3 regions of the Streptomyces sp. NPDC031111 genome follow, and region 1 is predicted to be linked to each of the others. Evidence: riboswitches for the same ligand, from Rfam matches in the RefSeq annotation. Region 1 holds a riboswitch; each other region holds the start of a gene.
The links. Region 1 has a riboswitch for cyclic di-AMP ahead of ACZ470_RS29040 (M23 family metallopeptidase). Riboswitches for the same ligand answer to the same signal wherever they lie in the genome.

Region 1 (7,372 bases):
TCGACCGGTGCCGAGCCGCGCCAGCCGAACAGGAGCGGGGCCGTCCGGATCGACCGCACCAGCGAGGTCGCGTCCCGGTCGGTGACCGGGATCAGCCGGTGCGCCATGTCCCCGAGCAGCTGGGAGGGGGCACCGGCGAGACCGAAGGACAGGACGGCTCCGGCGGCGGGGTCGATGACCGCCCGTACGACGGTGTCGACGCCGCGCGGCGCCATCCGCTGCACCACGGGGCGCAGCTCCTCGGGAGTGCCGAACAGCTCCGTCAACTCGGCGTACGCCCGGCGCAGTTGCTCCTCGTCGGCCAGGTCCAGGCGGACGCCGCCCAGGTCGGCGCGGTGCCTCAGGTGGGGGGCGGTCGCCTTGAGGGCCACGGGGTAGCCGAGGGAGCGCGCGGCCTCGGCGGCGGTGCCGGGGTCCGGGGCGGGGACGGCGCGGTGGACGTGGATGCCGTAGGTGCCGAGCAGGTCGCAGGTCTCCACGGTGCCGAGGGTGAGGCCCTGTCCGCGCGAGAGCAGCCCGCCGATGAGCGCGGCGGCGCCCCGTTCGTCGATGTCCTCGTACTCGGGCACCTTCCCGGGCTCGCCGGCCTCCCGCCGCCACTGCGCGTACGCGACGGCCTGGGCGAGCGCCCGGACGGCACGTTCGGTGGCGGGGTAGGCGGGGATGAGGTGGGCGCCCTCGGGGGGCGGCGTGGCGCGGGCGGACGGACCGCCGTCGGTTCCGGCGGGTGCCCGGTCCGGCGTCCCGTCGCCGGCGGGCGGCGCGCCCCGGAAGGCGCCCGCCGGGGCCTGTGGGGCCGTGCTGGTGGCGGCCGACAGGGCCGCCGCGAGGCCGCCGAGTTCCACGTGGACCACGAGGACCGGCTTGGACGGGGTCGCGGGGGAGGCCGAGCGCAGGGCCTCCGCCAGGGCCGCGTCGCCGACCGAGCCCTCCCCCACCGCCGGGATCGCGGTCACGACGACCGCGTCGCACGTGTCGTCGGCCAGGGCGCGGGAGAGCGCGGCGTGGAAGTCCGCCGCCGAGGCGGCGGTGGTGAGGTCGAGCGGGGGATGCGGACGCAGCCCCTCGGCGAGGCAGGCGTCGTAGGTGAGCAGGCCCAGGGACTCGGAGTTGCCGAGGATCGCCACCCGGGGCCCGGCCGGCAGGGGCTGGCGGGCGAGCAGCAGGCCCGCGTCGACCAGCTCGGTGATGGTGTCCACCCGGATCACCCCGGCCTGCCGCAGCAGCGCGGACACCGTCTCGTGGGGCAGCCGGGTCGCCCGTACGGCATGTCCCCGTGGCCCGGAGCCGTGGCGTGCGCCCTGGACGACGACCAGCGGCTTCGCCGCCGCGGTCCGGCGGGCGAGGCGGGTGAACTTGCGGGGGTTGCCGATGGATTCCAGGTACATCAGGACGACATCGGTGTCGGGGTCCTCGTACCAGTACTGGAGGACGTCGTTGCCGGAGACGTCGGCCCGGTTGCCGGACGACACGAACGTGGACACGCCGGTGACCCCGGTGACGCCGCCGCCGCGCCGGTGCAGACGCGACAGCAGGGCGACGCCGATGGCGCCGGACTGGGCGAACAGTCCGATCCGGCCGGGGCGGGGCATCTCGGGGGCGAGCGAGGCGTTCAGCCGTACCTCCGGAGAGGTGTTGATGACGCCGAAGGCGTTCGGGCCGATGATCCGCATGCCGTACGCGCGTGCCTGCCGTACGAGGGCGCGCTGGCGTTCGCGGCCGTCGGGGCCGGACTCGGCGTAGCCGGCGGAGACGACGACGAGGCCCTGCACCCCGTGCTCGCCGCACTCGGTGACGATCTCGGGGACGCGGTCCGCGGGCACCGCGACGACCGCGAGGTCGACGTGCCCGTCGATGTCCCGCACCGAGCGGAAAGCGGCCACCCCGCCGAGCTCCTTCTCCCCCTCCCCCAGGGCCCGGTTCACGGCGTACAGCCGGCCGGTGAACCCGGTGTCCCGCAGGTTGTCCAGGACGCCGCGGCCCACGCCGCCGGGTGTGCGGCCGGCGCCGACGACGGCCACCGAGCCGGGGGCGAGCAGCCGCTGCACCGAGCGCGCCTCGGCGCGCTGTTCGCGCGCGTACTGCACGGCCATGGAGCGGTCGGTGGGTTCGAGGTCGAACTCCAGCCGGACGACGCCGTCCTCGAAGCTGCGCTTCTGGGTGTACCCGGCGTCGGTGAACACCTTGATCATCTTGTTGTTGGCGGGCAGCACCTCGGCCGCGAACCGGCGGATGCCGCGCTCCCGCGCGACGGCGCCGATGTGCTCCAGCAGGGCGGAGGCGACGCCCCGGCCCTGGTGGGCGTCCTGCACCAGGAAGGCGACCTCGGCCTCGTCGGCCGGTACGGACGCGGGCGTCCCGTCGGGCCCGATCCGGTCGTAGCGTACGGTGGCGATGAACTCGCCGCCCACGGTGGCCGCGAGTCCCACCCGGTCCACGAAGTCGTGGTGCGTGAAGCGGTGGACGTCCTTGGCGGACAGGCGAGGGTAGGGCGCGAAGAAGCGGTAGTACTTCGACTCGTCCGACACCTGCTCGTAGAAGCTGACCAGGCGCTCGGCGTCATCAACGGTGATGGGGCGGATGCGCGCGGTGCCGCCGTCGCGCAGCACCACGTCGGCCTCCCAGTGGGCGGGGTACTCGTGCCGGTCCGACGAGGTCTGCATGCGCCCCAGCGTACGGCTCGCGTACGACAACGGCGCGAGGCAGTCTGTGGTGGACGAACAGCCGGACCGAGGCCGCGGTCCGGCTGTCGCCGGGAGCGGGAGCGGGTGCCGCCCCGGGCACGCTTCACGATGTGGGAAACTGGTCTAGACAACCCTGAACAGCGAAGGGCAGCAACACATGGCTGAGCGCCGCGTCAACGTCGGCTGGGCCGAGGGTCTCCACGCCCGCCCCGCCTCCATCTTCGTCCGAGCCGCCACGGCCGCAGGCGTCCCGGTGACGATCGCCAAGGCCGGGGGCAACCCCGTCAACGCGGCGTCGATGCTGGCTGTTCTGGGCCTGGGCGCCCAGGGCGGCGAGGAGATCGTCCTCGCGTCCGACGCCGAGGGCGCGGACGCCGCCCTGGACCGACTGGCGAAGCTGGTCGCCGAGGGTCTCGAGGAGCTCCCCGAGACCGTCTGACAATTCCAACGGCGCGGGGATCATCCGTCCCGTCACGGAATCCACCGCACCGAAGAAAGGTCCGCCCGAGCCATCGGGCGGGCCTTTCCTTTTCCCTTTTCGGGCAGCAGAAAAATACCCTGGGAAAAGGGCACCCTCTTTGTATACGGCGCCCGTGTTAATGCCGGAGGCTCGGAATGTTTACGGGATGTTGCGAGTTCCTCACACGGTCCGTGCGGGCGCCGCGGTCGGCGCCGGCGGCGAAACGCAGCCGGTGCCCTGCGCTCGCGCGCTCGGTGTGCAGCGCCGTGACCGCCCGCGCGCGGTCGCCGTCGCCGCGCGCCACCGCGTCCACGATCGCGCCGTGCTCCGCCCAGTACTCGACGGGGTCGGCGGGCCCCTCACTGGAGTACATCCAGGCGATCTTGTGCCGCAGCTGGGTCAGCGTCGACGTCAGCGCCGGGCTGCCGGAGGCCTGGGCGAGCGTCTCGTGGAACCAGCCGCTCAGGGAGCGCAGGTCGTCGCTGTTGCCCTGGCGGGCGCGCTCCTGCCCGAGCCGGACCAGGCCGCGCAGCACCTTCAGATGGGCCTCGGTGCGGCGCTGCGCCGCACGGGAGGCACCCAGCGGCTCCAGGAGCATGCGCATCTCCAGCAGGTCGGCGGCCTCCTGCTCGGTGGGTTCCGCGACGCAGGCGCCCGCGTGCCGCCGGGTCACCACGAACCCCTCGGCCTCCAGCGTGCGCAGCGCCTCCCGGACGGGGACGCGGGAGACGCCGTAACGGCGGGCGAGGACTTCCTCGGTGAGCCGGCCGCCGCGCTCGTAGACACCCGCGACGATGTCGTCCCGGATCGCCGTGCACACCGAGTGCGCGGGAATACGCATGACCGACCTCCGGCTTAATCCCCGTGAAACGTCGTCGATGGACGTGTGTTCCGTGACTCTATTGCAATGAGGGGGAATTTCCGACGGCGGGCCGGAATCCATGCACTTTTTTTGGACAAGCGGCCCCTGAAAACGCCGAAGGCCCCGGCTCGGGAGCCGGGGCCGCGCCGAAGGCAGGGCGTCAGAGGTTCACGCCGTGCCCGCGAAGGTAGGCGACGGGGTCGAGGTCGGAGCCGTACTCGGCGCTCGTACGGGCCTCGAAGTGCAGGTGCGCCCCCGTGACGTTGCCGGTCGCGCCGGAGAGGCCGATCCGCTGCCCGGCGGTGACCTGCTGGCCCACCGTGACGGAGATGGACGACAGGTGGCCGTACTGGGTGTACGTGCCGTCGTTCATCCTGATGACGACCTGGTTGCCGTACGAGCCGCCCCAGCCGGCCTCGACGACGGTGCCGATGCCGACCGACTGGACCGGGGTGCCGCTCGCGGCGTGGAAGTCGACACCGGTGTGGCTGCCGGAGGACCACACGGCGCCGCCGGTCTTGTAGCCGGTCGAGACGTACGAGCCGGGGATCGGGGAGACGAAGGTGTTGAGCCGCTCGCGCTCGGCCTCGCGCGCGGCGCGCTCCTTCTCCGCGCGGGCCTTCTCGGCGGCCTTGGCCGCCTTCTCGCGCGCGGCCTCCTCGGCGGCCTTCCGCGCGGCGGCCTCGGCGGCCTCGCGGGCGGCCTCGTGCTGGGCGGCCGCCTGGGCGTCGATCCGGTCGGCGACCGCGTCGCCCAGGGTGACGACGGGGGTGAGGCCGGTCCGTGCGGCAGCGGGTTCGGCGGCGAGCGCGGGGGCCGCGAGGGAGCCGACGACGCCGGTGGAGGCGAGGGCCGCGACGCCCGCCGCACGGGCGGTGCCGCGCTGCGTCCGGCTGGGACGACGGTGCTTCCCGGTGGCGCGGGTGAACGCCATGTACAGGCTGGTCCTTTCCTTCCCTCTCGCCTACCGGGTTAGCTGACGGGTTCGGAGCAGGAAGGTCTCCTACGGGCCCCCTCGCGACACGCGCGGGCGCCCGATTCACCCCAGGGACTGCGGTGGGTCCCCGGCTCCCCTGGCTCGCGCCGTACGGGGACTCGGCGATGACTGTCCGGTGCCGCGGATGCGGCGCACTGCCCGACGAACAGCCCGGACGACGCTAAGCAGGCCGTCTTCCAATCCCCAAACGGATCCCGGGTTTTGTAGCGCATCCCACAGGGCAGACAGGCAACTTCCGCCCCGATTCGGGCATAAGCGGGCCCTGGTGACTTTCGTGTCACCAGGGCCCGTACGCGCGTGTGTCCCGGCGGATCGCTACTCGGCCGCCACGACGGTGACTTCACCGATGCCGAGGGCCTCGACGGGCGCCTTGATCTGCGCCGCGTCACCGACGAGTACCGTCACCAGACGGTCCCCCGGGAAGGCGTTCACGACGGCCGCGGTCGCCTCCACGGTGCCGGTCGCGGCCAACTGCCGGTACAGGTCGGCCTGGTAGTGGTCGGGCAGGTGCTGCTCGACCTGGTCGGCCAGGGTGCTCGCGACGGCCGCGGCGGTCTCGTACTTGAGCGGCGCGACCCCCACGAGGTTCTGCACGGCGACGTCGCGCTCGTCGTCGGTGAGCCCCTCCGCGGCGAGCGTGCGCAGCACCGTCCACAGGTCCTCCAGAGCGGGACCGGTGTTCGGGGTGTCGACCGAGCCGCTGATGGCGAGCATCGCGGCGCCCGTGCCGTCCGGGGCGGACCTGAGGACCTGGCCGAACGCCCGTACGCCGTAGGTGTAGCCCTTCTCCTCGCGCAGCACGCGGTCCAGGCGGGAGGTGAGGGTGCCGCCGAGGCAGTACGTGCCGAGCACCTGCGCGGCCCACACCCGGTCGTGCCGGTCGGGGCCGATGCGGCCCAGCAGCAGCTGCGTCTGGACGGCGCCGGGGCGGTCGACGATCACGACGCGGCCGGTGTCGTCGGCGACCACCGGCGGAATGGGCCGGGGCTCGGCCGGGGAGCCGGTCCAGGAGCCGAGCGTGTCGCCGAGCAGCGCGTCCAGGTCGATGTCCGTGAGGTCGCCGACGACCACCACGGTCGCCGTCGCCGGGCGGACGTGCTTCTCGTAGAAGGCGCGTACGGCGGCCGAGTCGATGCCGGCGACCGTGTCCTCGGTGCCCTGGCGGGGGCGCGACATGCGCGAACTCGCCGGGAACAGTTCCTTGGAGAGCTCCTTGGCGGCACGACGGGAGGGGTTGGCCAGCTCGTGCGGGATCTCGTCGAGGCGGTTGCGGACGAGCCGCTCGACCTCACTGTCGGCGAACGCGGGCGCCCTCAGGGCGTCGGCGACCAGTCCGAGGCCCTTCGCGAGCCGTGAGGCCGGGACCTCCAGGCTGAGGCGGACGCCGGGGTGGTCGGCGTGCGCGTCGAGGGTGGCGCCGCAGCGCTCCAGCTCGGCGGCGAACTCCTCGGCGGAGTGCTTGTCGGTGCCCTCGGAGAAGGCACGGGCCATGATCGTCGCGACGCCGTCGAGCCCGGCCGGCTCGGCGTCCAGGGGTGCGTCGAGGAGCACCTCGACGGCGACGACCTGCTGGCCGGGGCGGTGGCAGCGCAGCACGGTCAGGCCGTTGTCGAGCCTGCCGCGCTCGGGGGCCGGGAAGGCCCAGGGCTTGGCCTCGCCGGCCTGCGGCTGCGGGTGGAAGTCCATCGTGGCGAGCTGCGTCACTTCGCCGCCTCCTCGTTCTCGTCGGTGCCGGCGACCGCGGCGGCTTCCTCGGTGTCCTCGGCCTCGGGGGCGACGGGCTCGTAGACGAGCACCGCGCGGTTGTCGGGGCGCAGGCGGGCCTTGGCGACCTCCTGCACCTCCTCCGCGGTGACCTCCAGGACCCGCTGTACGGCGGTCAGGGCGAGCTGCGGGTCGCCGAACAGGACGGCGTACCGGCACAGTTCGTCGGCGCGGCCCGCGACCGTGCCGAGCCGGTCCAGCCACTCGCGCTCCAACTGGGCCTGCGCGCGTTCCATCTCCTCCGCCGTGGGGCCCTCCGCGGCGAACCGGGCGAGCTCCTCGTCGATGGCGGCCTCGATGACCGGCACCTCGACGTCGCCGGAGGTCTTCACGTCCAGCCAGCCCAGGGAGGGGGCCCCGGCCAGCCGCAGCAGCCCGAAGCCGGCGGCCACGGCCGTGCGGTCGCGGCGGACGAGCCGGTTGTAGAGGCGCGAGGACTCGCCGCCGCCGAGGACGGTGAGCGCCAGGTCGACGGCGTCGCACGCGCGCGTGCCGTCCTCCGGCAGCCGGTAGGCGGCCATCAGCGCACGCGCGGGGACCTCCTCCTCCACGATCTCCCGCAGCTGCTCGCCGATGACCTCGGGCAGCGCGCCGTCGCGCGGCGC
Region 2 (7,372 bases), on a different contig from region 1:
CGCCGTGGGTGCGGGACGTCACCACGGCGGCGGAGGCGCCGCAGGCGCTCTGACCGGCCGGACCGCCTGTGGATAACTCCGGAGGTGTCGGCGGGGTGGGCTAGTTTCGGAGCGTGAACGCAATCAGTCCCGCTCCGACCACCGAAGCCGACGCCCCCGGCCGCGTCGTCCTGCTCACCACCAGCCACCGGGTCGCGCCGGGGCTGCTGTCCTGGCCGGCCTGGCAGGCCCTGCACGCGGCCGACCGGGTGCTGTGCGCGGACGGCGCCCATCCGCAGCTGCCGTATCTGCGGGAGGCGGGCATATCGGTCGAGGAGGCGGCACCGACCGCCGAGGAGGTCGTCGACGCCTGTGCCGGAGGGCGGACGGTGGTGGTCGTCGCCACCGGCGAGGGCGAGCCCGCGCTCACCGACGGCCTGGCCCGCCTCGCCGGGTCCGGGAGGGTCCGGATGCCCGAGCTGGAGCTGCTGCCCGCCTCCTACGACCTGCCGGGCGCCCGGTTGCTCGACCTCGTGCAGGTCATGGACCGTATCCGCGCCGAGTGCCCGTGGTCCTCCCAGCAGACCCACAAGGGCCTGGCGAAGTACGGCATCGAGGAGGCGTACGAACTCGTCGAGGCCATCGAGGAGGGGGACCGGGACGAGCTGCGCGAGGAGCTGGGGGACGTCCTGCTCCAGGTCGTCTTCCACGCGCGGATCGCCGAGGAGCACCCGCAGGAGCCGTTCTCCGTGGACGACGTGGCCGGCGGGATCGTGGCCAAGCTGATCCACCGGCATCCGCATGTCTTCGGCGAGGAGACGGCGGCCACGCCGGAGGACGTCAAGGAGCACTGGCTGCGGACCAAGGCGGTCGAGAAGCGGCGCGAGTCCGTGACCGACGGCATCCCCCTCGGGCAGCCCGCCCTCGCCCTCACCGCGAAGCTGGCGTCCCGCGTCCGCACCGCCGACCTCTCCGTCCCCCTCCCGATGGGTGAGGGCATCGGCTACGAACTGCTCGCCCTGGCGGTGCGGGCGGAGGCGGCGGGGGTTGATCCGGAGGCGGCGTTGCGGGCGGCGGCGCGGGTGTATCGCGACGCGATTCGCTTCGCGGAGGGGCGCGAGGGCTGAGAGCGGGGGTGCGGCGCCCGGGAGGGTTTTTCGCCCCCGCCGCCCCTTCCCGTCCCGTCCCCGGGGGCTCCGCCCCCGGACCCCCCTTCGCGCAGTTCCCCGCGCCCCTGAGGGTGCTGCCCCGCGCCCCCTGAGGTGTCCCGCCCGTTAGGGTCGCCGCATGCATGACCAGCCCGCCGCTCCCGAACTCTTCACCTGGGAGTTCGCCGCCGATCCCTATCCCGCCTACGCCTGGCTCCGTGAGCACGCGCCCGTGCGCAGGACGCGGTTGCCCAGTGGGGTCGAGGCGTGGCTGGTCACGCGGTACGTCGATGCCAAGCAGGCCCTCGCCGACAGCCGGCTGTCCAAGAACCCCGCGCACCACGACGAGCCGGCGCACGCCAAGGGGAAGACCGGGATCCCCGGGGAGCGGCAGGCCGAGCTGATGACGCACCTGCTCAACATCGACCCGCCGGACCACACCCGGCTGCGCCGGCTCGTCAGCAAGGCGTTCACCCCGCGCCGCGTCGCCGAGTTCGCGCCCCGGGTGCGGGAGCTCACCGACGGGCTCATCGACCGGTTCGCGGACAACGGCTCCGCCGACCTCATCCACGAGTTCGCCTTCCCCCTCCCCATCTACGCCATCTGCGACCTGCTCGGCGTCCCGCGCGAGGACCAGGACGACTTCCGGGACTGGGCGGGCATGATGATCCGTCACGGCGGAGGGCCGCGCGGTGGCGTCGCCCGGTCCGTGAAGAAGATGCGCGGGTATCTCGCCGAGCTGATCCACCGCAAGCGCGAGGCGCTCCCCGCCGACCCCGCCCCCGGCGAGGACCTCATCTCCGGCCTCATCCGCGCCTCCGACCACGGTGAGCACCTCACCGAGAACGAGGCCGCCGCGATGGCGTTCATCCTGCTGTTCGCCGGTTTCGAGACCACCGTCAACCTGATCGGCAACGGCACCTACGCCCTGCTGACCCACCCCGGTCAGCGTGAACGTCTGCAACGGTCCCTCGCCGCCGGGAAACGCGGTCTGCTGGAGACCGGCGTCGAGGAACTCCTGCGCTACGACGGTCCGGTGGAGCTGGCCACGTGGCGGTTCGCCACCGAGCCGGTCACCATCGGCGGGCAGCACGTCGCGGCCGGTGACCCGGTCCTCGTCGTCCTGGCCGCCGCGGACCGGGATCCGGAACGGTTCGCCGACCCGGACCTGCTCGACCTCGGCCGGCGCGACAACCAGCACCTCGGATACGGCCACGGCATCCACTACTGCCTGGGCGCCCCGCTGGCCCGCCTGGAGGGCCAGACCGCGCTCGCCACCCTGCTGACCCGTCTGCCGGACCTGCGGCTCGCGGTGGAACCGGCCGAACTCCGCTGGCGGGGCGGCCTCATCATGCGCGGACTGCGCACCCTCCCCGTGGAATTCACTCCTGTCCCCACGGCAGGACCCGCGCAAACATGACACGCCCTCAACTCTGTGATCTTCACGTGATCTGCGCGGCATGAACTTGTGACAAGTGATCGTCTGCCGATACGTTCACCCATCAAGTGCGGTGTATCGGTATCCCTTCGCCGCGCCGGTCATTGCTGTCTCGCGAAAGGTCTCCGCATGCTCTCCGGGAACGGTCGGCACCGTCGCCCCCGCCAGGCTCCGGCTCTCCTCGTCGCGGCCGGAGTGACCGGCTCCGCCATCGCGATCCCGCTCCTCGGGGCGGGCAGCGCCAGCGCGGCCGACGGCTCGACCTGGGACCGCGTCGCCGAGTGCGAGAGCGGCGGCTCCTGGAGCCAGAACACCGGCAACGGCTACTACGGCGGCCTTCAGTTGACCCAGGACGACTGGGAGAACTACGGCGGCCTGGACTACGCGCCCAGCGCCGACCAGGCCAGCCGGGGCCAGCAGATAGCCGTGGCCGAGAGGGTCCTCGCCGACCGGGGGGTCGGCGCGTGGCGGGCCTGCGGACTGCTCGCGGGCCTGAACCAGGACTCGGCGTCGGCGGACATCGACACGGGCGTGTCGGAGGACCCGACGTCGGACCCGTCCGGCTCCTCGGACGACTCCTCCGACTCCTCGGATTCATCCGATTCCTCGGACTCGTCCGGATCGTCCCACTCCGGTGAATCGTCCGCTTCCTCCTCTCCGTCGGCCACCGCCGACCCGTCGTCCGATGGTGAGGATTCGGCCGATGAATCGGCTGAGTCGGACAAATCCACCGAGTCGGGCGGCGATTCGGACACCGGCTCGGACGACGGATCCAGCGCCTCCCCCTCCGCCTCGGCCACCCCGAAGAGTGACGAGTCGGACAAGTCCGGGCAGAGTGAAGGTTCTTCGGCGGTCACCGAGGGGCAGAACAGCGGCAATGGCCGCCACCGCGGCGCCAGTGCCGAGGAGGGCGCGGGTGCGGACCGCACGCCCGGTTCGTCCGGCCGGCATGCCTCGCGCGGAACCGACGCATCCCGCGACGCCGCCGACGGTTCGTACACCGTGCGCACCGGCGACAGTCTGTCGTCCATCGCCGACTCCCTTGAGCTCGACGGCGGATGGCGGTCGCTCTACGCCGAGAACGAGCAGGTCGTCGGCGCCGACCCGGACCTCATCCTGCCCGGCCAGGAGCTCGAGGTCGGGGTCGAACCGGGCGAAAGGTGACACCCGAAAGGGCATGGACGCGGCGGTAGTTGGCGTCATGGTTCGCGGTGAATGTCCGGTTTAAAGGCTGTGAGAGATAGGTCTCAGAAGCCCTGATCGTCTTTGAAATTCCGCGGATCGCGTGTCTACGGTCGTGACCGCTCGCCACCGCGGGCCCCGGCTGCCGCCACGCCGAATCCTGCCAGTGGCAGCACGGGAACAGTCGTCGCGTCATGCGCCGTAGGCAGGAGCGGGGGACCCAAGGTAAGCGCCGTGTCCGGGCAGTTGACGCCGGATCCGGCTTGGGGTGAAGCCGCGTCCCGGGAGGGACGTGGCCGGGCAACTCAACCGGCCCGAACCCGACAGCTCACCTCGCAGGCGTCGGTGAGGGGATCCATCCATGCTGTTTTCCGGCAAGGGCAAGCACCGTCGTCCGTCCAAGGCCACCCGCGCGATCGCCGTCGCCGGTGTCGCCTCCGCCGCCGTCGCCGCCCCGCTGATGGCGGCCGGCAACGCCTCCGCCGCCACCGCCTCCGAGTGGGACGCCGTCGCCCAGTGCGAGTCCGGCGGCAACTGGTCCATCAACACCGGCAACGGCTACTACGGCGGTCTGCAGTTCTCCGCCTCCACCTGGGCCGGCTACGGCGGCACCCAGTACGCCGCCACCGCCGACCAGGCCACCAAGGCCCAGCAGATCGAGATCGCCGAGAAGGTCCTCGCGGGCCAGGGCAAGGGCGCCTGGCCGGTCTGCGGCAAGGGCCTGTCCAACGCCGCCTACACCGGCTCCGCCTCGGACGACTCGGGCTCCTCGCAGAGCACCGGCTCCACCGAGACCCGTGAGGCCGAGCAGAAGGCGTCCCGCTCCGCCGAGCGCCCGGCCGCCGAGCCGAAGGCCGAGAAGAAGACCGTCACCACCCCGACCGGCAAGAAGGTCGCGAAGGGCGACGGCGAGTACAAGGTCGTCAAGGGCGACACCCTCAGCTCCATCGCCGCCGAGCACGACGTCGAGGGCGGCTGGGCCAAGCTGTTCGAGCTGAACGACGACATCGTCGACGACGCCGACCTCATCTACCCGGGCCAGCAGCTGCACCTGAAGTAAGCAGCAGCGGCCTCCCCGCTCCCCGCCCCGGTGCGTTTTCCCCCGTACGCACCGGGGCGGGGTTTTCACGTCATGACCGGCACCGGTTCCGTCCTGTTTCCGGGAAACGTCTTTGTTCCGTTCGGAAACAATTTACTCTCGGTTCTGTCCACGGGACGGTCGACCGCTGGCCGATCGCCCGGAGCCGGTTAGGCTCGGTCTCGCAAGACCCCCCGGGGTCCTGCTCACCCGCGTCACATCCAAGAAGGAGATGCTCGTGCCGTCCATCGACGTCGTCGTAGCCCGGGAAATCCTGGACTCCCGAGGCAACCCCACGGTCGAGGTCGAGGTCGGCCTCGACGACGGCAGCACGGGTCGTGCCGCCGTCCCGTCCGGCGCCTCCACCGGCGCCTTCGAGGCCATCGAACTCCGTGACGGCGATGCCAACCGTTACCTGGGCAAGGGCGTCGAGAAGGCCGTACTGGCCGTCATCGAGCAGATCGGCCCGGAGCTCGTCGGCTACGACGCCACCGAGCAGCGCCTGATCGACCAGGCGATGTTCGACCTGGACGCCACCGACAACAAGGGCTCACTCGGCGCCAACGCCATCCTCGGCGTCTCGCTCGCCGTCGCCCACGCCGCCTCCGAGGCCAGCGACCTGCCGCTCTTCCGCTACCTGGGCGGCCCCAACGCGCACCTGCTCCCGGTGCCGATGATGAACATCCTGAACGGCGGCTCGCACGCCGACTCCAACGTGGACATCCAGGAGTTCATGATCGCCCCGATCGGCGCGGAGTCCTTCTCCGAGGCCCTGCGCTGGGGTGCCGAGGTCTACCACACGCTGAAGAAGGTCCTGAAGAGCAAGGGCCTGGCCACCGGCCTCGGCGACGAGGGTGGCTTCGCCCCGAACCTCGGCTCCAACCGTGAGGCCCTCGACCTCATCCTCGAGGCCATCAAGGAGGCCGGCTACACCCCCGGCGAGCAGATCGCCCTCGCCCTCGACGTCGCCGCGTCCGAGTTCTACAAGGACGGCTCCTACACCTTCGAGGGCAAGGAGCGCTCCGCCGCCGAGATGACCGAGTACTACGCCGAGCTCGTCGACGCGTACCCGCTCGTCTCCATCGAGGACCCGCTGTTCGAGGACGACTGGGAGGGCTGGAAGACCATCACCGCCAAGCTCGGTGACAAGGTCCAGCTCGTCGGCGACGACCTGTTCGTCACCAACCCGGAGCGCCTGGCCCGCGGCATCGAGGAGGGCGCCGCCAACGCCCTGCTGGTCAAGGTCAACCAGATCGGCTCGCTGACCGAGACCCTGGACGCCGTCGAGCTCGCCCAGCGCAACGGCTTCAAGTGCATGATGTCCCACCGCTCCGGCGAGACCGAGGACGTCACCATCGCCGACCTGGCCGTCGCCACCAACTGCGGCCAGATCAAGACGGGCGCCCCGGCCCGCTCCGAGCGCGTCGCCAAGTACAACCAGCTGCTGCGCATCGAGGAGATCCTCGACGACGCCGCGGTGTACGCCGGCCGCTCGGCCTTCCCCCGCTTCAAGGGCTGAGCACCACTCCTGTAGGAAGCGTCGTACGTACGTCCCCGTACCCGGTCCCGTACCGTGTGCGGGGACGTACGCACGTATGACGGTGAACGAGAGGCGGAGCCATGGCGGTGAAGGACCGGGACCGTTTCTCCACCGCGACCAGGATCCGGCTGATCGGTGAGCAGACCGCCGCCCGGGTCTACCGCTCGCAGACCAAGCGCCAGGCCCGCCGCTCCCGGCTGACCGGCCGGGCGGCGCTGCTCGCCCTGGTGGTCTGCTCCCTGATCGTGGCCCTCGCCTACCCCATGCGGCAGTACGTCTCCCAGCGCGCGGAGATCGCCGACCTCCAGCAGGAGCAGGACGAGACCCGCCAGCGGGTCGAACGGCTGCGCGACATGAAGGCGCGCTGGCAGGACGACGCGTACGCCGAGCAGGAGATCCGCCGACGGCTGCACTACGTCATGCCCGGCGAGACCGGCTACATCGTCATCGACCCGGGTACGGCCCAGAAGTCCCGCACCGATCTCGAGGCCGCCGACCGCCCCTGGTACTCGAACGTCTGGGACGGCGTCGACAAGGCCGACGCCGCCGACCAGTGACCCTTTGCAGAAAGCCGTAGAAAGACACTATGGACACGCCCGCCCGTCGCCCGACCACCACCCCCCAAGGACAGCGCTCCGCGCTGACGTTGTTTGATCTGCCCACGACCCCGCGCACCGAGCCCACCGACGCGGACGTCGAGGCCTTCAAGCAGCAGCTCGGGCGGCCCCCGCGCGGTCTGCGCGCCATCGCGCACCGCTGCCCCTGCGGGCAGCCGGACGTCGTGGAGACCGCGCCGAGGCTGCCCGACGGCACGCCCTTCCCCACGCTCTACTACCTCACCTGCCCGAAGGCGAACTCCGCGATCGGGACGCTGGAGGCGAACGGCGTGATGAAGGAGATGACGGAGCGGCTGGCCACCGACCCGGAGCTGGCGGCCGCGTACCGCGCGGCGCACGAGGACTACATCCGGCGCCGCGACGAGATCGAGGAGCTGAAGAACTTCCCCA
Region 3 (7,372 bases), on a different contig from region 1:
GGTCTGGCCGAGGGCGCGCATGTGCGGGAAGACGCCGTCCTCCATGCCGGTGAGGAAGACGACCGGGAACTCCAGTCCCTTGGCGGTGTGCAGGGTCATCAGGGTGATGACGCCGGAGCCGTCCTCGTCCTCGTCGGGGATCTGGTCGGAGTCGGCGACCAGGGCGACCTGCTCCAGGAAGTCGGACAGCGCGACCGACTCGCCCTCCCCGCGCTCCTGCTCGAACTCCAGGGCGACAGCGGCGAGTTCCTGGAGGTTCTCGATCCGGGTCTCGTCCTGCGGATCGGTGGAGGCCTGCAACTCGGCGAGGTAGCCGGTGCGTTCGAGGATCGCCTCCAGCACCGTGGCCGGGCCCGCCCCGGAATCCACGACCGTACGGAGGTCCTCCATCAGCGTGTTGAACCGCTTCACCGCGTTCGATGACCGCGCGGCCATGCCGTACGCCTCGTCGACGCGCTTCAGCGCCTGCGGGAAGCTGATCTTCTCGCGCTGTGCGAGGGCGTCGATCATGGCCTCCGCGCGGTCGCCGATGCCCCGCTTGGGGACGTTGAGGATGCGGCGCAGCGGCACCGAGTCCTCGGGGTTGGCGAGCACCCGCAGATAGGCCAGGACGTCCCGGACCTCCTTGCGCTCGTAGAAGCGGACGCCGCCGACGACCTTGTAGGGCAGGCCGACGCGGATGAAGATCTCCTCGAAGACACGGGACTGGGCGTTGGTGCGGTAGAAGACGGCGACGTCGCCCGCCTTGGCCTCCCCCGCGTCCGTGAGGCGGTCTATCTCGTCGGCGACGAACTGCGCCTCGTCGTGCTCGGTGTCGGCGACGTACCCGGTGATCCGGGCGCCCGAGCCGGCGTTGGTCCACAGGTTCTTCGGCCGGCGCGACTCGTTGCGCTCGATGACGGCGTTGGCGGCGCTCAGGATGGTCTGCGTGGAGCGGTAGTTCTGCTCCAGCAGGATCGTCGTCGCGTCCGGGTAGTCCTCCTCGAACTGGAGGATGTTGCGGATCGTCGCGCCGCGGAAGGCGTAGATCGACTGGTCGGCGTCGCCCACGACGCACAGCTCTGCGGGCGGGACCTCGGCCTCCGGCGGTACGTCGACCGGGTGCTCGGAGGTGCCGACGAGCTCGCGGACCAGGGCGTACTGGGCGTGGTTGGTGTCCTGGTACTCGTCGACCAGGACGTGGCGGAAGCGGCGGCGGTAGTGCTCGGCCACGTCCGGGAAGGCGCGGAGCAGATTGACCGTCGTCATGATCAGGTCGTCGAAGTCGAGGGCGTTCGCCTCGCGCAGCCGGGACTGGTACAGCGCGTAGGCCTGGGCGAGGGTCTTCTCGAAGCCGTCGCCCGCCTGGGCCGCGAAGTCCTCCTCGTCGATCAGCTCGTTCTTCAGATTGCTGATCTTGGCGCTGAAGGACTTCGGCGGGAAGCGCTTGGGGTCGAGGTCGAGGTCGCGGCAGACCAGGGCCATCAGCCGCTTGGAGTCGGCGGCGTCGTAGATCGAGAACGACGACGTGAAGCCGAGCTTCTTGCTCTCGCGGCGCAGGATGCGCACGCACGCGCTGTGGAACGTCATGACCCACATGGCGTTGGCACGCGGGCCGACGAGCTGCTCGACGCGCTCCTTCATCTCGCCCGCGGCCTTGTTGGTGAAGGTGATCGCGAGGATCTGGCCCGGGTGGACGTGCCGCTCGGCCAGCAGATGGGCGATGCGGTGGGTGAGCACGCGGGTCTTGCCGGAGCCGGCGCCGGCCACGATGAGCAGCGGGGAGCCGGAGTGCACGACGGCGGCGCGCTGGTTGTCGTTGAGCCCTTCCAGCAGCGCGGCGGAGTCGATCACCGGGCGCGGGGCGCCGTCGCGGTAGTAGGCGTCCCTCTCCGGCGGCACGTCGAACTTCCCGCCGAACAGGTCGTCCGGAATCTGCTCCGGTACGTGCTCGTCCTCGGGCGGTGGCGGGGGCTCGTCCGAGGGGCCCCGCTGGGCCTGGAGGTCCGCCAGGAAGCTGTCGTCAAAGAGGCTGCTCATCGCTCTCCGAGTCTAGGGCGCCGCACCGACAACCCGGGGCCACCCCGGGAACATCCCTGGTTTCCGGCCGTCGGGCCGGAACGCACACCCGCCGGCACCGCACCCGCACCCTGAGTGACCGGACGCACAAGGTCACGAAAATGTATCGGGCATATCACCCATCAACCTTCACAGGCGCCACACCAGTTGGCTACGGTGCGGGCGGGCCGTACGACCCCCACCGGCGAACCCCGCCGGGCCGCGCGGCCCCCGCCGAGTCCGTCACTGCCCGCCGTGGCAGCCGGAGCCGGGGACCCACCGAGACCTTGGGGTGAATCGGCCCACTCCTTCGTGGAGCGGCCGTAGGGCAACCCTTCCGAAGCACCACCCGCCCGAACCCGACAGCTAACCCGGTAGGCGGAGCACTGGAAGGAGTCGCCTCCCTTGGCGTCGCACCGCAAGTCGCGCACCCCCGGCCCGCGCGTGGCAGGCATACGGACCCCGGCCCTCGCCACCGCCGCCCTGACCTCCGTGGCGCTGCTGTCCCAGACGGCCAACGCCGCCCCCTCGGACGACAGGCCGAGCCTGGAGGAGGTGGAGAAGAAGGTCGACGACCTGTACCGCCAGGCGGAGTCGGCGACCGAGAAGTACAACGCGGCCAAGGAGAAGACCGCGAAGCAGCGCACGCGCGTCGACACCCTCCTCGACGACGTGGCCAAGCGCACGCAGCGGCTCAACGAGGCGCGGGAGGAGCTGGGTTCCTTCGCCGCCGCCCAGTACCGGACCGGTGCCGGCGTCCCCGACACGGCGACCTTCCTGCTCGCGGACACGCCGCAGGACATCTTCGACCAGCGCCAGGTGATGGACCGGATGACCGGCCGCCAGAAGCAGGCGGTCGACGACTACGTCACACAGCAGTCCCAGACGATGAAGAAGCGCCAGGAGGCCACCAAGAGCCTCGAGACGCTCACCGAGTCACAGGGCGACCTGAAGACGGCCAAGGCCACCGTCCAGAAGAAGCTCGCCGACGCGCGCGAGCTGATGTCGAAGCTGACCGCCGAGGAGAAGGCGCGGCTGGCGGCGATCGAGAAGAAGAAGCAGGAGGAGGCCGCCCGCAAGGCCGCCGAGCTCGCCCGGCAGCAGGCGGAGCAGCAGGCCGAGGAGGAGGCCGCCCAGCAGGAGGCGGCCCAGCAGGACAGCGGCACCTCGGGCTCGTCCGAGTCCTCCGGCTCGACCACCTCCCCGTCGACGTCGACCGACTCCTCGTACGCCGCCAAGGCCGAGAAGGCCCTCGCCTTCGCCCGCGCGCAGATCGGCAAGCCGTACGTCTGGGGCGCCACCGGCCCCGGCTCCTACGACTGCTCCGGCCTCACCCAGGCCGCCTGGAAGGCCGCCGGCGTCACCATCCCGCGCACCACCTACGACCAGGTCGACGCGGGCACGACGGTCCCCGTCTCCCAGGCCCAGCCCGGTGACCTGGTCTTCTTCTACGACGACATCACCCACGTGGGCATCTACATCGGCAACGGGATGATGATCCACGCCCCGAAGCCCGGTACGTACGTCCGCGAGGAGTCGATCTACTACGACGGCGAGTCCTCGATCCACAGCATCGTGCGCCCGGCCTGATCGTCACCGGGCGCCGGAGGTGGACAGGGGTCAGGTCCAGAGCACGGCGATGAAGACGTTCGCCGTGGTCAGCAGCCCGACGAGGCCGAACATGCCCTTGTCCACCTTCTCCTCGTCCCGCTTCACATAGACCAGGCCGAGGATCACGATCAGCAGCGCCAGCTTCACGCCGATCTTGATGTTGTCGACGGAGTAGTCCTGCGCCTGGTTGAGGCCGACCAGCACCACACCGGTGACCAGCATCGTCAGCGCGCCGTGCAGCATCGCGGGGACGAACCGGGCGGTGCCCTGGCCCATCGCCTTGATCTGGGTGAGGAAGCCGCCGAGGAGCGAGGCGATACCGATGATGTGCAGACCGACGAAGAGGTGGATGAGTACGTCCATGGGGCCGGAGCCTAACCATCCCCACCCCATAGCAGTCCGCCGCCCTCACCTCCCCGCCCTTCCCCACATCGGTCATCACACAGAGTGAAGGCGACGAAGCCGGGACCGGATCGCGGTCACTTACGGTCACCCGTCGGTCCGGTCGCGCCAGTTCCGCACAACCCGTTACCGGGGCGGCGCGGCCGGGCCTAGCGTCCTCCCCCAGGTGACCGGCTCTCCACCGCCGCCCGGACCAGGGGCGGCAGCCGGCCACCACCGCCGAGAAAGGTCCGGCGGCGGACGGCTCCCCCTGTGCACCCCCCGCCGCCGGACCGACGGACGGGGGTCCGCTCCCGGCGGTCGTCGGAAAGGAGCAGGAGTCCAGGTGGCAGCGCACCGCAGGACCCGGCAGCGCGTGACGGGCGGCACCAGGGCCCGCACGGCCGCCGCCATCGCCCTCGCCGGCGCGGCCACCGCGACCGGCCTCGACGGGACGGGACACGCCGAACCGCAGCCGACACCGGGCCGGGTGAAGGCCGACGTGGACCGGCTCCACCGGGAGGCGGAGGTCGCCACCGAGAAGTACAACGGCGCGAAGGAGAAGGCCGACTCGGCGCAGCGGCGGCTGCGCGACCTCCAGGACGAGGCGGCCCGCCGGAAGGACCGGCTCAACTCCGCGCGAGCCGCCCTGGGTTCGGTCGCGGCGGCGCAGTACCGCGGCGCCGGCCTGGACCCCGCCCTTCAGCTCGTCCTCTCCGAGGACCCCGACGGCTATCTGGAGGGCGCCGCGCTGGCCGAGCGGGCGGGCAGTCGCCAGAACGCGGCCGTGGGGCGCGTGCGCGAACAGCTCCGGGAGATCGAGCGGTTGCGCGGTGCCGCACGCGTCGAGGTGGCCTCGCTGACGTCCCGCAGGGCCGAGCTGAAGCGGCACCGGAAGACGGTCGACGCCAAGCTGACCGAGGCCCGCCGCCTGCTGTCCCGGCTGACACCGGAGCAGCGCGCGGGACTCACCCCCGGCTCCTCGACCGCCCCGACCCCCACCACCGCCAAGGCCCCCGGCCCTCGCGCGGCGGCCGCCGTCTCCTACGCCCACCAGAAGCTCGGCAGCCCCTACGTCTGGGGCGCGACCGGCCCCGACGCCTTCGACTGCTCGGGCCTCGTCCAGGCCGCGTACCGCTCCGCCGGAGTCGCCCTCCCCCGCACGACCTACGCCCAGATCGACGCCGGCCGCCGTATCCCCCGCTCCGAACTCCTCCCCGGCGACCTGGTCTTCTTCTACTCCGGCATCAGCCACGTCGGCATCTACGTCGGCGACGGCCGAATGATCCACGCCCCGAACCCCTCGGCCCCGGTACGGGTGGCCCCCATCGACGAGATGCCCTTCGCGGGCGCGACGCGCGTGACCTAAGTACGCGCGTACGTGACGAAGGCGACCCAGGCACCTCCGGTGACGGCGAACCGGGGGCCCTGAGGGCCGAGCTTCGAGTCCCGGACGTGGATGGTGTGGGGGCAGGCGGCCACTTCGACGCAGGCAGCGTCCTCGAAGTCACTGTGGCTGGACTTGCGCCAGTCCAGGGCTACTTCGAGGCAGTTGCTGCCTTCGCTGTCGCTGTAGCTGGACTTGAACCACGTCAAGCGCTCACTCACTGCCTCTCAGCCACCCCTCTGATGAACTCGGCAGACTCCTCAACACTGAGAGCGTGCATGCGGATCATGCCATGCTTACGCGACAACTCACTGACCTTGCCAGGGCTGACGTACAGCGCACTCGTCCCCTGCCCCTCGGCAAAGGCATAGAGCTCGTGCTCCTCCGTCTCCAGCAGGACGATCGGGCCGCTGAGCGCAACCCCTCCGCACCGACCGAACGGCAAGATCTGAATCGACACGTTGCGAAGCTGACCAACTTCGGTCAGATGACGCAACTGGCGACGCATGACGTCCTCTCCACCTACACCAGTACGTAGCGCAGCTTCGTAGATGAGGAAGCCATACATCACGCCAACCTTGCGCCTCAGCGCCTCAGCCCTGCGCAACCTGGCGGCAACGCGCTCGTTCACCGTCTCGTCGTCCAACGGTGGACAGCCACCCCCGATCAGCGCCTGTGCGTACTCCTCGGTCTGCAACAAGCCGGGGATGAGCAGCGGCTCGTAACAGGAAAAGCTGATGGCCTCGGCCTCGATGGCCATGAACTCCTTCGATCGTGCCGGGAACGGCTCCGGCTTCAGGTACTCCTGAGCCGCGACCAGCTTCCCGCCCGCCCCGCACAGTTGATCCGCGATCTGCAACAACCGCAGCGTGGGCCGACGGCGGCCGTTCTCCATCGACTTGACGTACTCGTAGTCGTACCCGGCCTCTTTTGCCAGCGACTCCCGGCCGACCCCGGCCTCCGCACGCCACAACTTGATCTGGCTGCCGCAGTACCGCCACGCGATCGGCGGCTGGGAGTTCACCTCGGTCGCCATAGACACCCCCGCAGGTCCCCGCAGGGTACAACCACTCGCTGTACCCGGTCCGTTACTCGTGAGGCTACGCACGAACCGAGACGGTGATCCCGCCAACCGCGAAACATCAACGCAAGGGATGACCCGCACATGCAGACCCCGTTGCCGCAGCCACTGCCTACGGCCGCCCCGAAGGACATCGAGTGGCGACTCCCCCGTCACGCACGCAGCGTCGGCCGGGCACGCACCCTGTTCCGCGAACAGGCGGCCATCTGGGAGCTGCCGCAGGACGTGACGGACACGGCGGAACTCCTCCTCAGCGAGCTGATGACCAACGCGTACCGCCACGCGAAGGCCCCCGCCGGGCGTGAGATCCGGGCCCGCTGCGTCCTCGCGGACGACCGCCTCCGCATCACGGTCACGGACGCCAACGACACGCTGCCGACCCCGGCCACGGCTTCCCCGGACGACGAGTCGGGCCGTGGCCTCGCGCTGGTGGCAACGTTGGCCGAGCAGTGGGGCGTGCGGAAGAGAGAGTGCGGCATCGGCAAGGAAGTCTGGTTCGAACTGACCCTCTCCGCCCCGTCGTAGCCGCGGTCACACCAGCCGGCGTGCCGTCGCCCAGCGGGTCAGTTCGTGGCGGTTGGAGAGCTGGAGTTTGCGCAGGACCGCCGAGACGTGGGACTCGACCGTCTTGACCGAGATGAACAGCTGCTTGGCGATCTCCTTGTAGGCGTAGCCGCGGGCGATCAGCCGCAGGACCTCCCGCTCGCGCTGGGTGAGGCGGTCGAGGTCCTCGTCGACCGGCGGGGCGTCGGTCGAGGCGAAGGCGTCCAGGACGAAGCCGGCCAGACGGGGCGAGAAGACCGCGTCGCCCTCCTGGACCCGGAAGATCGAGTCGACGAGGTCGGTCCCGGTGATCGTCTTGGTGACGTACCCGC

Region 2: it holds a riboswitch for cyclic di-AMP, as region 1 does, so the genes downstream of both, ACZ470_RS31835 (transglycosylase family protein) here and ACZ470_RS29040 (M23 family metallopeptidase) in region 1, are expected to answer to the same signal.
Region 3: it holds a riboswitch for cyclic di-AMP, as region 1 does, so the genes downstream of both, ACZ470_RS05565 (C40 family peptidase) here and ACZ470_RS29040 (M23 family metallopeptidase) in region 1, are expected to answer to the same signal.

The regions. Positions count from the first base shown of each region.
Region 1 covers NZ_JBVIGS010000016.1:100,402-107,773, forward strand. Annotated here, with positions in the region: gene ACZ470_RS29025 (bifunctional acetate--CoA ligase family protein/GNAT family N-acetyltransferase) at 1-2,663, opposite strand, end outside; gene ACZ470_RS29030 (HPr family phosphocarrier protein) at 2,842-3,123, shown strand; gene ACZ470_RS29035 (GntR family transcriptional regulator) at 3,281-3,985, opposite strand; gene ACZ470_RS29040 (M23 family metallopeptidase) at 4,167-4,940, opposite strand; cyclic di-AMP (ydaO/yuaA leader) riboswitch at 4,953-5,117, opposite strand; gene ACZ470_RS29045 (M16 family metallopeptidase) at 5,319-6,707, opposite strand; gene ACZ470_RS29050 (M16 family metallopeptidase) at 6,704-7,372, opposite strand, start outside.
Region 2 covers NZ_JBVIGS010000019.1:97,334-104,705, forward strand. Annotated here, with positions in the region: gene ACZ470_RS31815 (SurA N-terminal domain-containing protein) at 1-53, shown strand, start outside; gene ACZ470_RS31820 (nucleoside triphosphate pyrophosphohydrolase) at 114-1,106, shown strand; gene ACZ470_RS31825 (cytochrome P450 family protein) at 1,267-2,547, shown strand; gene ACZ470_RS31830 (transglycosylase family protein) at 2,695-3,729, shown strand; cyclic di-AMP (ydaO/yuaA leader) riboswitch at 3,935-4,104, shown strand; gene ACZ470_RS31835 (transglycosylase family protein) at 4,109-4,807, shown strand; gene eno (phosphopyruvate hydratase) at 5,064-6,344, shown strand; gene ACZ470_RS31845 (FtsB family cell division protein) at 6,446-6,922, shown strand; gene ACZ470_RS31850 (DUF501 domain-containing protein) at 6,952-7,372, shown strand, end outside.
Region 3 covers NZ_JBVIGS010000002.1:395,782-403,153, reverse strand. Annotated here, with positions in the region: gene pcrA (DNA helicase PcrA) at 1-2,019, opposite strand, end outside; cyclic di-AMP (ydaO/yuaA leader) riboswitch at 2,279-2,435, shown strand; gene ACZ470_RS05565 (C40 family peptidase) at 2,443-3,627, shown strand; gene ACZ470_RS05560 (hypothetical protein) at 3,658-4,011, opposite strand; gene ACZ470_RS05555 (C40 family peptidase) at 4,376-5,398, shown strand; gene ACZ470_RS05550 (DUF397 domain-containing protein) at 5,395-5,637, opposite strand; gene ACZ470_RS05545 (helix-turn-helix domain-containing protein) at 5,634-6,452, opposite strand; gene ACZ470_RS05540 (ATP-binding protein) at 6,582-7,022, shown strand; gene ACZ470_RS05535 (LuxR C-terminal-related transcriptional regulator) at 7,029-7,372, opposite strand, start outside.